Regions from separate parts of the Limnohabitans sp. 2KL-27 genome, predicted to be linked through region 1. Evidence: predicted binding sites of a transcription regulator. Region 1 holds the regulator's gene; each other region holds the start of a gene.
The links. Region 1 encodes LexA, which represses DNA repair genes until DNA is damaged. Its sites were predicted from a motif close to ACTGTATNNNNATACAGT; they were not measured.
Positions count from the first base shown of each region.

Region 2: a site for LexA is predicted at 2,270-2,287, ahead of LHAB_RS09780 (Y-family DNA polymerase). Genes of this name have one in related genera too.
Region 3: a site for LexA is predicted at 1,527-1,544, ahead of recA (recombinase RecA). Genes of this name have one in related genera too.

Region 1 is NZ_CXOP01000002.1:2,046,170-2,050,451, reverse strand. It holds gene LHAB_RS12670 (D-2-hydroxyacid dehydrogenase family protein) at 43-1,050, opposite strand; gene LHAB_RS12665 (hypothetical protein) at 1,108-1,446, opposite strand; gene lexA (transcriptional repressor LexA) at 1,567-2,238, opposite strand; gene LHAB_RS12655 (asparaginase) at 2,312-3,280, shown strand; gene adk (adenylate kinase) at 3,344-4,000, opposite strand; gene kdsB (3-deoxy-manno-octulosonate cytidylyltransferase) at 4,124-4,282, opposite strand, start outside.
Region 2 is NZ_CXOP01000002.1:1,438,597-1,442,878, forward strand. It holds gene cho (excinuclease Cho) at 1-324, shown strand, start outside; gene LHAB_RS09765 (pyridoxamine 5'-phosphate oxidase family protein) at 389-964, shown strand; gene LHAB_RS14670 (hypothetical protein) at 954-1,106, opposite strand; gene LHAB_RS09770 (HNH endonuclease) at 1,103-1,459, opposite strand; gene LHAB_RS09775 (SOUL family heme-binding protein) at 1,548-2,075, opposite strand; gene LHAB_RS09780 (Y-family DNA polymerase) at 2,311-3,618, shown strand; gene LHAB_RS09785 (stealth family protein) at 3,781-4,282, shown strand, end outside.
Region 3 is NZ_CXOP01000002.1:324,483-328,764, forward strand. It holds gene LHAB_RS04145 (sensor histidine kinase) at 1-132, opposite strand, end outside; gene LHAB_RS04150 (response regulator) at 183-857, opposite strand; gene LHAB_RS04155 (MarR family winged helix-turn-helix transcriptional regulator) at 959-1,462, opposite strand; gene recA (recombinase RecA) at 1,604-2,641, shown strand; gene recX (recombination regulator RecX) at 2,666-3,124, shown strand; gene argC (N-acetyl-gamma-glutamyl-phosphate reductase) at 3,259-4,182, opposite strand.

The DNA of each region.
Region 1 (4,282 bases):
ATCGCCTCAGTTCAGAGGCTAAACACGGGTGGACGGTGCGACTCAGCGGCGCACTTGCAGTGCACCCGGGTTGACGATGTTGGTGGGGGTGCCCTTGATGAAATTCACCACGTTGTCGAAAGCGGCACCGAAATAGTGTTCATAGCTGCTTTTTTCAACATAGCCGATGTGCGGCGTACAAATGCAGTTTTCCAAACGCAACAAGGCCGAGCCTTGCAAAATCGGCTCGGATTCGAAGACGTCGATGGCGGCCAAGCCGGGCCGACCCCGGTTCAAGGCGCTGATCAGGGCGTTGGGCTCGATCAACTCGGCGCGTGAGGTGTTCACAAACAAGGCTGTGGGTTTCATGCGACCCAAGTCCTCACCGGTGACCACGCCTTGGGTGGCTTCGTTGAAGCGCAAATGGATCGAGACGACATCGGACGCTTCAAAAAAAGCCACTCTGCTACTGGCAGCACGGTGGCCATGCTGAACGGCCAGGGTGCGCGACTCGTCGCTGCCCCAAACCATGACATCCATGCCAAATGCTTTGCCGTAGCCGGCCACCAACTGACCAATCTGGCCGTAACCCCAGATGCCCAGCGTCTTGCCGCGCAACACCGTGCCCAGTCCGAAGTTGGCGGGCATGGAGCCCGCTTTCAAGCCTGACTGCTGCCAGGCCCCGTGTTTGAGGTTGCCGATGTACTGCGGCAGGCGACGCGTCGCAGCCATGATCAAGGCCCAGGTCAGCTCGGCTGGCGCGACCGGAGAGCCGACACCTTCGGCCACGGCCACCCCGCGCTCTGTGCAGGCGGCCAAATCAATGTGTCCGCCGACACGGCCTGTCTGGACAATCAGCTTCAAGCGCGGCAGTTTTTCGATCAAGGCCCGGGTCAGATGGGTGCGTTCACGAATCAGCACAATGATGTCTGCGTCTTTCAAGCGCACAGACAACTGCCCGATGCCTTTGACGGTGTTGGTATAGACCTTGGCAGGGAAATTTTCGAGTTTGACTGCGCAGTCGAGTTTGCGCACTGCATCTTGGTAGTCGTCAAGGATCACAATGTTCATCCCTCCATTGTGCCCTGACGAGGTGACCTGTTCAGGTCAGCGGGGTGGCTTTTCGGCTCAAATTCGGGCTTGTGCGGCCTCGAGAGCCGCCAAGCGGTCCAGTTCGGCGCAGACATCGGCCATGCGTCCCGAAATCACCATGCGACCGGCACCCTTGACGCGTTGATCGCTTTCGGCCACCCGCAATACACGCAGTGCGGGCGTGGTCAGAGGCTGAACGCGCAGCGGCTGAGGTGTGGTCCTTGATGCCAGCGGTCCGCAGACGGGCTGGCGGGTGGCCCAGACAGGCCGCAAATAGGCATTGCCGCGCTGGGATTTGGCCGCAGCGGGGGCCGCACGGTGGAGACGGGAGAGGCCTTGAAAAAGACCCGAAAAAGCAAGCAGAGCGATTCCCATGTGAAACCTTTCAAAAGCATGGAGGTTGGACACAGGCAGGATTGCTGAAGGAGCTTGTTGCATCAGGGCCGACAGAACCATGCCGTCAGCGCCCGCCACCTGCTGCAACAAGCAGGTGGGTTACATCAAAAGGGTGTTTCGGATCAGGCCCACGGCCAAGCCTTCGATGTCGAATGGCTCCTCGGGGTTGACCACGATGGTGGGGTAGTCGGGGTTTTCGGGCAAGAGCTCGATGCCACCGCTGGTTTTGCGCAGCCGCTTGACGGTGACTTCATCGCCGAGTCGGGCCACCACGATCTGGCCGTTGCGCACTTCCTTGGTGGATTTCACGGCCAGCAGGTCACCGTCCATGATGCCCGCGTCTCGCATGGACATGCCGCGAACGCGCAACAAGTAGTCGGGCTGCTCAGCAAACAAGCTGCTTTCGATCTGGTAGGTTCTGTCCACGTGCTCTTGAGCCAAAATGGGTGAACCTGCTGCGACACGACCGACCAGAGGCAAACTCAATTGACCCAAGCCGGGCAGGGTGAGGCTGAACAAATCGGACGGTGCCCGGAGTGGGTGGCGGTTGCTGCCTTTGAGGCGAATGCCCCGTGAAGTGCCGCTGACCAGCTCGATGGCGCCTTTGCGGGCCAAGGCCTTGAGGTGTTCTTCTGCCGCATTGGCCGACTTGAAGCCCAGCACGCTGGCGATTTCGGCACGCGTGGGGGGGGCACCGGTGTTGGCGATGGTGTTCTGGATCAATTCCAGAATTTCCTGCTGCCGGGCGGTGAGTTTGGGGCTGTCGGTCATTGCGGTCTCCTTGGGGGACTGGTGGAACTGTTGTTCTATCCAGTGACTGTATTTTTAACCAGTTTTTGAGGCTGTGCAAGTGGTTGACGCAAAAAAAATTCAGAAAGTCGTGGTTTTGGGCACAGGCGGCACCATCGCCGGCACGGCTGCCAGCGCTGCTGACCACACGTCTTACAGCGCCGGGCAGTTGGGGGTGCAGCAATTGATGGACGCGGTGCCAGGGTTGGACGCGGTTTTGCAGGGCGGTTTGTTGGTGTGCGAGCAAGTGGCGCAGTTGGACAGCAAGGACATGGACCACGCCACTTGGCAGGCACTCGCGCTGCGTTGTGTCCACTGGCTCGAGCAGGCTGACGTGGGTGGCATCGTCATCGCGCATGGCACCGACACGCTCGAAGAAACCGCGTGGCTTTTGCAAATGCTGCTGCACGCCCATAAACCGGTGGTGCTCACGTGTGCCATGCGGCCGGCCACAGCCCTTGCGCCCGATGGCCCGCAAAACCTGCTGGACGCGATGGCCGTGGTCTGCGACCCGATGGCACGGGGTGTCCTGGCCGTTTGTGCCGGCCGGATCCACAGTGCCCGAGACGTGCAAAAAGTCCATCCTTACCGGTTGGACGCTTTCAGCTCAGGCGAGGCTGGCCCGCGTGGCTGGGTGGAGCAAGGCCATGTGCGTTGGTCCGACCCGGGCGCTTGGCCGGTGGCGCATGCCCATGCCCACTTGGCTTTGCAGCTGCCCGCTGCCGGTTGGCCCTGGGTCGAGGTGTTGTTCAGCCATGCCGGAGCCGATGCCCGCCAGGTGCGTGCCCTGGTGGCCGCTGGCGTGAAGGGCCTGGTGGTGGCGGGCACCGGCAATGGCACGGTGCACCAAAGTCTCATGTCCGCGCTGGTCGAAGCTCAGGATCAAGGCGTCGGTGTGCGCCTGACCTCCCGCTGCGCCGAAGGTCAAGTTGTGGGGCAACCCGATTTGCAAATGTCGCCCAGAGGGCTCAATGCGTTCAAGGCCCGGGTGAGCTTGATGCTGGATTTGATGGGCCAGGGCTGATCGGCCCCGCAAAGCACAAAGCCCCGCATGACGGGGCTTTGTGCTGGTGTCGTGAGTGAAGGATCAGCTCGCCAGCGCCTCGAAAGCACGGGCGGTGATGTCTTCCACGCTGCCCGTGCCGCTGATGGCGCGGTAGCGGGGTGCGGCGGCGGGATCTTGCTGGGCCCAGCCGGAGTAGTAGTCCACCAGTGGGCGGGTTTGCGCGCTGTAAACATCCAGGCGCTTCTTGACGGTTTCTTCCTGGTCATCAGCGCGTTGCACCAGGGGCTCGCCGGTCACGTCGTCCATGCCAGCTACTTTGGGGGGATTGAACTTGACGTGGTAGGTGCGGCCAGAGGCGGGGTGTGAGCGGCGGCCGCTCATGCGGTCGATGATGGCGTCAAAGGGGACGTCGATTTCAAGAACGTAGTCGAGCTTGACGCCGGCAGCCTTCATCGCATCGGCTTGGGGGATGGTGCGGGGGAAGCCGTCAAATAGGAAACCGTTGGCGCAGTCGGCCTGGGCGATGCGCTCCTTGACCAGGTTGATGATCAGGTCGTCGCTGACCAGACCACCTGACTCCATGACGGCTTTGGCTTGCAGACCCAGTGGGGTGCCGGCCTTGACGGCAGCGCGCAGCATGTCGCCGGTAGAGATTTGGGGAATGTTGTATTTCTGGCAGATGAAAGTGGCTTGCGTGCCTTTGCCAGCACCGGGGGCGCCCAACAGAATTAGTCTCATGGGAATGTCCTTATCGTTTGAAATTTTTTCGGCTTGTCGGGCTCCATGACCGATGCCGGATTGTTATTGAGAATATCACGCCAGCCTCAAAGTTGGCTTACGGCGTCAGCCCTGGTTTGCCGTTCAGGGGATCAGCTGGCGCACACGCGCCAGGTCCTCGGGGGTGTCAACGCCTGGGCCGGGTGCCTCGCGGGTCACATGGACCGCGATCCGGTGGCCATGCCACAGGGCACGCAGTTGTTCCAGTGATTCCATGGTTTCAATGGGTGCGGGCGTCAAGGT
Region 2 (4,282 bases), 610 kb from region 1:
GCCGCCATTCGCCAATGCGTCGGTGTGTGCCGGGGCGACGAAACCCCCGATGCGCACCGCGAACGCCTGTTCAGCAGCCTGCTGGCGCTGCGCGTGGAATGCTGGCCTTACCCGGGTGCGGTGGGTTTGGTCGAGCGCGATGGCGAACTCACACAAATCCACGTTGTGAAGCACTGGTGCTATCTGGGCAGCGCCCCCAGCGCCGAAGCGGCCCGCCAACTGAGCCAGTCGGCCAGCCAAGTGGCCGCCCATTTTGACGCCGACGGCTACAAGATTTTGTGCCGCCCGGTGCTCACGGGAAGTGTGGAGATGGTGTTGTTGTGAGCCCGAACGACACGTCAGACCATTCGGTTGAAGTCCTCACCCAACGCAACCTAAGCCCAGCATCATGAAAATCCACCTGCAAACGCCCGAGGACATCCGCTCGCAAATTTGGAAAGAGCTGGCCCGGGCCAGTCTGGACCGACACCATGAATGGCGCACGCCCGTGCTGGCCTGTGCCGATGCAGACGGCTTGCCCGATGCCCGCACCGTGGTGCTGCGGCAGGTGGACGCGGTGGCCGCCCAACTGACTTTTTACACCGACAGCCGCAGCCCCAAAGTGGCTCAATTGCAGGCTCAAGCCTCAGCGATGCTGGTGTTTTGGAGTGCGCGTTTGAGCTGGCAATTGCGGGTGCGGGCGACTTGCTCGGTCATCACCTCTGGCCCAGAGGTCGATACGCTTTGGCAAGGCGTCAGCCAGTCAGCGGCTGCGGGCGATTATTTGTCACCATGGCCGCCGGGCGCGGTGTTGCCACCAGACAGTGGCACGGCAGATGCAACCAAGGCGAACGCTCCCGCGCCAACGCACAACTTGGCTTTGCTGCGTGCGCAGGTGCTTCAGATGGACTGGCTGGAATTGTCGCGCGACGGGCATCGCCGGGCGCAGCTGAGCGCCAACACCTGGGAGTGGCTCACGCCCTGAGCGCGTTGTCTCGCATGCGCTGCAGTTGCGCGCCGTCCACCACCGAACGCACGCCCAAAGAGCCGCTGCCTGCACGCACCGGATCCGACTGGTCGTGGGCAGTGTGGGCATGGATAAAGGCATGGTGGTGGGCAGGGTTCAACGCCGGTTTTGGAGCCGTTGGCTCTTGCGGCTTTTTTCAAAAAATGCGTCGGGTTTGGTTTGCACCCAACGGATGAAGCGGGTCATCTCTTCGGGCTGCTTCAAAGCTTCGACCGTGGCATAGGTGCGGGCCAATTCGGTTTCGGTGAACAGTGCATGAATTTGGCGGTGGCAAATGCGGTGCAGCACTACGGTGTGCGCGCCCCCGTGTGACTTGGGCACCAAATGGTGCGCGTCTTGTTGGCTGGGCGGAATGGGCCGCGCGCACAGCGGGCACAGCACGGTATCGCTGCGCGGTGCGGGCAGGGCTTCAAGCTGGGCTTGAATGCGTTTTTTGCGAATGCGCCCCGTCACGGCTGAAAGACTGTTGTGACCATTCCCCCAAGGCTACAACAGGCGGCCAGCGCCGCAGGACGCACCGGGCGATTGATCCCGGTCGCTTTCAGGGCATCAGGTCGATCAGGATTTCGTTGCGCCGGTTCCACGGCAGGGTGAAGGGATCGTCGTAGCGGGCGATTTGGGCTTTGGGGCTGAGCTTGAGTTGGCGCGCCTGCGCCCAAGCCCGCAGGCGCTCGGTCTGCTCCTGGATGCTCGCTTGCGTGGTGAAGCCGCCAAAGCGCACCGCCACCGTCTCGTGCTCGGGCACGGGGCGCAGCTGGATGTCCGGGTTGAGCGGTTGGGGCAGGGTCTGCATGTTTTCGGCGGACGGCATCACAAAATGCACGCGCCAACCTTGGTCGTCGGGCACCACGGTGACGGGTGCGGTCATGGAAATTTTCCGCTGCGCACCCAGCCCGGCTTGCACGTTATCGCCAAAGATGTAGGACGCAATGCGCCGAAAGCCGCTGCGGCTGGCGGCGTCAAAGTCCCCCTGGATTTGCGTTTGGGCCACCGTGAAGGCGGCGTAGCGCCGCACCTCAAAAGGCGGGTCTGAGACGAGCACGGTGTAACGCGGTTCTTCAACGGCCATGGCGGCTCCACAAAAAAGGAAAAAGAGGGGAGATATGAGAGAGAAAAGCCAGCGCATCATGGGACAAGACGGTGTTGGAGAAGGTGCATTGAATCAAATTCATCGTAGCAGCATCAGTCTCTTACCGTACGCAAGCCGCCTGCAGCCGCTCAAACGTCTAAGTCAGGGGGTTTGGGGGTAGGCATCGTCTGTATACTGTTCATTTGTACAGTATTTCATGTCCCTGCCCCAACCCATGCTGGCCCTCATCGACGGCAACAACTTCTACTGCAGCTGCGAACGCGTCTTCCAGCCCTGGCTGCAAAACCGCCCGCTCGTCGTCCTCTCCAACAACGACGGCTGCGCCATTGCCCGCAGTGACGAAGCCAAAGCCCTGGGCATCAAGATGGGCGCGCCGTACTTCCAGCTGCGCGCGCTCGAGCGCGACGCCGGCCTGATCGCCCTGTCGGCCAACTTTGCGCTGTACGGCGACATGAGCGACCGCATGATGAGCCTGGCCGCCGGCCTGGGCCACACACAAGAGGTCTACTCCATCGACGAAAGCTTTGTGGACCTGAGCGGTATCCCTGGCGACCTGGTGCGGCGTGCCCGCACCATCCGCGGGCGCATTCACCAGTGGATCGGCATCCCGACCTGCATCGGCATCGGCCCCACCAAAACCCTCGCCAAATTGGCCAACGCCATCGCCAAAAGCGCCGAACGCAAACCCGGCAGCTACCCGGCGCACCATGCGCAAATTTGCCACCTGGGCGCGTGCAGCCCCCAAGAACTCCAGGCCCTGCTGGCCGCCACCGAGGTGGGCGAGGTGTGGGGTGTCGGCCCCCGCATCGGCGCACAACTCAGGGCCCAAGGCATCCACACCGCGCTGGACTTGCAAGGCATGAGCCCGGCCGCAGCCAAAGCGGGCTGGTCGGTGGTGCTGGAAAAAACCGTGCGTGAACTCGGCGGCACGCCCTGCATCGAATTCGAGGACGAACCACCGGCCAAACAACAAATCGCCTGCACCCGAAGCTTTGGCCACCCGGTGACCGAGCTGATCGAACTGCAAGAAGCCATCACCGAATTCGCCTGCCGCGCCGCCGAAAAACTGCGCCGACAAGGCAGCCACACGGGCCACATCATGGCCTTCATCCGCACCAGCCCCTTCCGGCAACAAGACCCCCAATACAGCCGCAGCGCCAGCATCCCCTTGCCCAGCCCCACCAGCGACAGCGCCCACATCACCCAGGCCGCGAACGCCATCGTGAAACGCCTCTACCGCCCGGGCTTCAAATACGCGAAGGCGGGCGTGATGCTGATGGACCTGCAACCGGCCACCCGCGAACAACTCACGCTGGACTTTGACGAGACCATGCCCGAAAACCGCATCCGGCTGATGGCGGCGATGGACGCCATGAACCAGCGTTATGGGCGCGGCACCCTGAAGCTGGCCAGTGCGGGGGCACCAAGGGCGATCAAGTTGTGGGCGATGCGGCAAGAGCACAAGACCACCGCTTACACCACCGACTGGACCGGCCTGCTCTCGGTGCACCTGGACGCTTGAATGCCCACCGGCTGTTGTCTGGGGCCGGACCAGGTGAGGGGAGGCGGCCATTCACACCCTCCCTGACCTGTCTGTGCAGTGGCCCTCAGACCCGGGCGGGTATAAAAAACGCCCGCGCAGACCCACTGCTAGACTCAGCGACTTCAAAAAACCAACGCAGACATGCCCTACGACTCGTCCATCGACATCGTTTACTTGTGGGTTGACGGGAACGATTCAAACTGGCGCGCCAAGCGCCAAGCGGCCCTGCAGCAACTCCCCAGCGATTCCAGCGCCGCCATGGCCCGCTACAGCAATGTGGAAGGGCGCTTTCGGGACAACCACGAGCTGCGTTACAGCCTGCGTGCGCTGGAGAAATTTTTCCCCGATCACGGCCATGTCTACATCGTCACCGACGCGCAGGCGCCCGATTGGTTGCGCCCCTCGGACCGCCTGACGCTGGTGGATCACCGCGAGCTCATGCCCGAGGCGTCTTTGCCCACCTTTGACTCCGGGCACATCGAGTCCTGGATCCACCACATTGCGGGGCTGTCCGAGCGCTACTTTTATTTCAACGACGACGTGTTCTTCGGTGCGCCGGTGCGGCTCGATGACTGGTTTCACCCGGGTGGTTTTCATGTGACCTGGTCTGACGACCCGGTGGTCACGGACGAGGCCATGCGCA
Region 3 (4,282 bases), 1.7 Mb from region 1:
CACTAGCCAGGTGAGGGCCAGACTGATGGGCCACAGCAACAACAGCGGCGTCAGCATCCAGTCGAGAATTTCCCCGAACAAGGACCGCTGCTCTCGCTTGAAGATGCGCACACTCCAGCCACGCGATTTCATGGCGGCGTCATCCTGGGGGCTGTGCAGGTATCGGTCAAATCAACAGGCATTCAGCCTGGAATTTTTTCGAGGCAGTAACCCAGACCGCGCACGGTTGCAATCCGGATCGGGCCTTTTTCGATCTTCTTGCGCAAACGGTGGATGTACACCTCGATGGCGTTGTTGCTGACCTCTTCGCCCCATTCGCACAGACGTTCGACCAGCTGGTCCTTGCTGACCAGGCGGCCTGCGCGTTGCAACAGCACTTCGAGCAGGCCCAGCTCACGGGCCGACAACTCGACCATCTTGCCGTCGATGGTGGCCACGCGGCCGGACTGGTCATAGATCAATGGGCCATGCTTGATTTGTGAGGTCGCACCCCCCATGCCCCGGCGGGTGAGGGCCCGCACGCGGGCTTCGAGTTCTTGCAAGCTGAAGGGCTTGGCCATGTAGTCGTCGGCACCGTAATCCAAACCCTTGACGCGCTCTTCCACGCTGTCTGCCGCCGTGAGGATCAAGACTGGCAACACAGAGCCCCTGGACCGAAGTCGCTTGAGCACTTCGAGTCCATGCATTTTGGGCAAACCCAAATCAAGGATCAACAAGTCAAATTCATTGTTGGTCATCAACGCCGCGTCGGCTTCGCTGCCGCTGGCCACGTGGTCCACCGCAGCGCCTGCGCTGCGCAAAGTGCGCAACAAACCATCGGCAAGCACCTGGTCATCTTCGGCTATCAGAATGCGCATGTCTGTCTCCTGTTGTTGTGGCGGCTGCCCTGGCGGCTTATCCCGGCTGCTTGATTCTAGTGTCAGCTGTGTCCGTTGCGGCCCGTTTTGGGGTCCTCACCTCAATGGGCATAGGCTTCCAAACCCAAAGCGACCACGGTGGCCACATCTTTGCCCACCGCTTCGCGAAATTCAGACTCGGCCTGCGCCACCGCGTCCTTGAAAGCGTGCAACCAAGCCAGCCCCACGGGCGTGAACACCACGCGCCGGGCCCGGGCATCCAACGGATCCGGCTCGCGCTGCACCAAGCCCCAAGCCATGCACTGGTCCACCAGATCGCCCATGGCTTGTTTGCTCATCCCCGCAGCGCGGGCCAGGTCGGTCAAACGCGAGCCTTCCAGCGCCAAATGCCGCGTGATGTGCACATGTGCGGCGCTGATCTGGTCACGCGAGGCCAGGTTGGCCAAGGCCAAGGGCACGCCTTCGTTGCCCGCCATCAGGTGCAGCACGCGCTCGTCAAAACGCCGCATCGCGTGGCCCAGCAAACGGCCCAAATGGGTTTGGCGCCAACGGTCATCCTGCAGCGCTGGGCTGCTCCAGGCGTTTGAAGCGGGGTGTTCTGACATGCCGGAATGATAAGGCAAACTGACCAAAAATAGTGTTTACAGCTTTATACAGCTCGTTTACAGTACTGTTCACGCATCCAGTAAACAGCGCATCCCTGCTGAACCCGGTGCCCCAAACCATTGATATTCAAGGAGATTCCCATGAGCGACGACAACAGCGAAAAGTCCAAAGCCCTGCAAGCCGCCCTGGCCCAGATTGAAAAACAATTCGGCAAAGGCACCATCATGCGATTGGGCGAAGGCGAAGTCATTGCCGACATCCAGGTCGTCTCAACCGGTTCTTTGGGCCTGGACATCGCCTTGGGCGTGGGCGGCCTGCCCCGTGGCCGCGTGATCGAAATCTACGGCCCGGAGTCTTCGGGCAAAACCACCCTGACCCTGCAAGTCATCTCCGAAATGCAGCGTCTGGGCGGCACCTGCGCCTTTGTGGACGCCGAGCACGCGCTCGATGTGCAATACGCCCAGAACCTGGGCGTGAACCTGCAAGAGCTGCTGGTCAGCCAGCCCGACACCGGCGAGCAGGCCCTGGAAATCGTGGACAGCCTGGTGCGCTCTGGCGCCGTGGATCTGGTCGTCATCGACTCGGTGGCGGCGCTCACCCCCAAAGCCGAGATCGAAGGCGACATGGGCGACAGCCTGCCCGGTCTGCAAGCGCGTTTGATGAGCCAGGCCCTGCGCAAGCTGACCGCCACCATCAAAAAGACCAACTGCACCGTCATCTTCATCAACCAGATCCGCATGAAGATCGGCGTGATGTTCGGCAGCCCCGAAACCACCACCGGCGGCAATGCGCTCAAGTTCTACGCCTCGGTGCGCCTCGACATCCGCCGCACCGGCACCATCAAAAAGGGCGACGACGCGATTGGCAACGAGACCAAGGTCAAAGTGGTCAAGAACAAAGTCGCGCCGCCGTTCAAGACCGCCGAATTCGACATCCTGTTTGGTGAGGGCATCAGCCGCGAAGGCGAAGTCATCGACATGGGCGTGACCGCCAAGATCGTCGACAAATCCGGCGCTTGGTACGCCTACCAGGGCGAAAAAATCGGCCAAGGCCGTGACAACGCCCGCGAATTCCTGCGCGAAAACCCGGCCTTGGCCCGCGAGATCGAGAACAAGGTGCGCGAATCGCTGGGCATCCGCTTGCTGGAATCGGCCATTGCCGAGCCCAAAGGCGAATAAACGGCCTTGGCGAAGAGACCCCGCTTGAACAAGCCCGGTTTTCAGCCCTCGCTCAAAGGCCGCGCCCTGCGGCTTTTGAGTCAGCGCGAGCACTCGCGCACCGAGCTCGAGCGCAAGCTGGCCCCGCACGAGGAGGTGCCCGGCGAGCTGGCCAAGGCGCTGGACGAGCTGCAAGCGCGCGACTTCATCAACGACGGGCGCGCTATCGATTCGGTGGTGCACCGCCGCTCAGGCAAATTGGGGGCGGCACGCGTCAAGCAAGAGCTGGCCGCAAAAGGCTTGACAGGGGATGCCGTGACAGCGGCCATGGAGGGCCTGCGTGAGACCGAATTCAGCCGCGCACTGGCTGTTTGGCGCAAGAAGTTTGACCGCCCCGCCACCGAACCGAACGAGCGGGCCAAACAGATCCGCTTTTTGATGACCCGCGGCTTCAACGCCGAGGTGGTGCGCAAAGTGGTGCAGGGCGAAGACGAGGACATCTGAGCTGCAAAAATACCAAGGGGGCTGGCTGGCCCTGAGGCCGAGTGCCCGGATCAACGGATCATCTGCATTCGCGGGCAGGAGCTCGCTCCCACAGGGAAAACGCCCAGAAGCCAAGAGCCCACTTGGCGGGTGAATTACAAACCCAGCATCAGTTGGATGTTTTGGACTGCCGCGCCGCTGGCCCCCTTGCCCAAGTTGTCCAGCCGGGCGATCACCACCGCATGGCGGGCTTCTTCGTTGGCGAAGACCCGGATTTCCAGCTGGTTCGTGTCGTTGAGCGCCGTGGCGTCCAGTTTGGCATCGGCGGTGGCGGGCAGCACACTGACCCAGCCGCCGGCTTCTTGGCTCGCAGCGTAATGCGCGCGCAAGGCTTGGTGCAGGTCGGCGCCCGTCGGCTTGCCCGGCAAAGCGTCCAGGTGCAGCGGCAGTTGCACCAGCATGCCTTGGCGGAAATTGCCCACAGCCGGGACAAACAAGGGCCGCGAGCTCAGCCCGGTGTAGCGCATGATTTCTGGAATGTGTTTGTGCTTGAGGCCCAAGGCATAGACCTCAAACAGGGGCGCCCGGCCTGCTTCGTAGTCTTCGATCATGCTGCGTCCGCCGCCTGAATACCCACTGACCGAGGGCAGGCACACCGGGAAATCTCTTGGCAGCAGGCCGGCGTCGATCAAAGGCCGCAAGATGGCAATCGCCCCCGTGGCATAGCACCCGGGATTGGCCACACGCTGGGCCTGGCGCACGGCCGCCAGCTGGTCCGCCGCCAACTCGGGAAAGCCAAACACCCAATCGGGGTGGCAGCGGTGCGCGGTCGAGGCGTCCACAATGCGCGGTTTTTGACCGGGCAAGCTGTCGATCATGGCCACCGATTCGATCGCGGCATCGTCGTGCAGGCACAGCACCACCAGATCGGCTTCGGCCATCAACTCGCGTTTGGCTTGCGGATCCTTGCGGCGGGCCGGGTCGATGCTCAGCACTTCGATCTGGGGCATCAGCGCCAAACGCTCGCGGATTTGCAAACCTGTGGTGCCGGCTTCGCCATCGATGAATATTTTGGCCATGGGTATGACTTTCTGAAGAATTCCGGGTCTCAACGTCATGTGAATGTAAGACGCAAGGCTCAGGATTGGTGCATTGCAGCATGATACAGTCGCGAGTTGC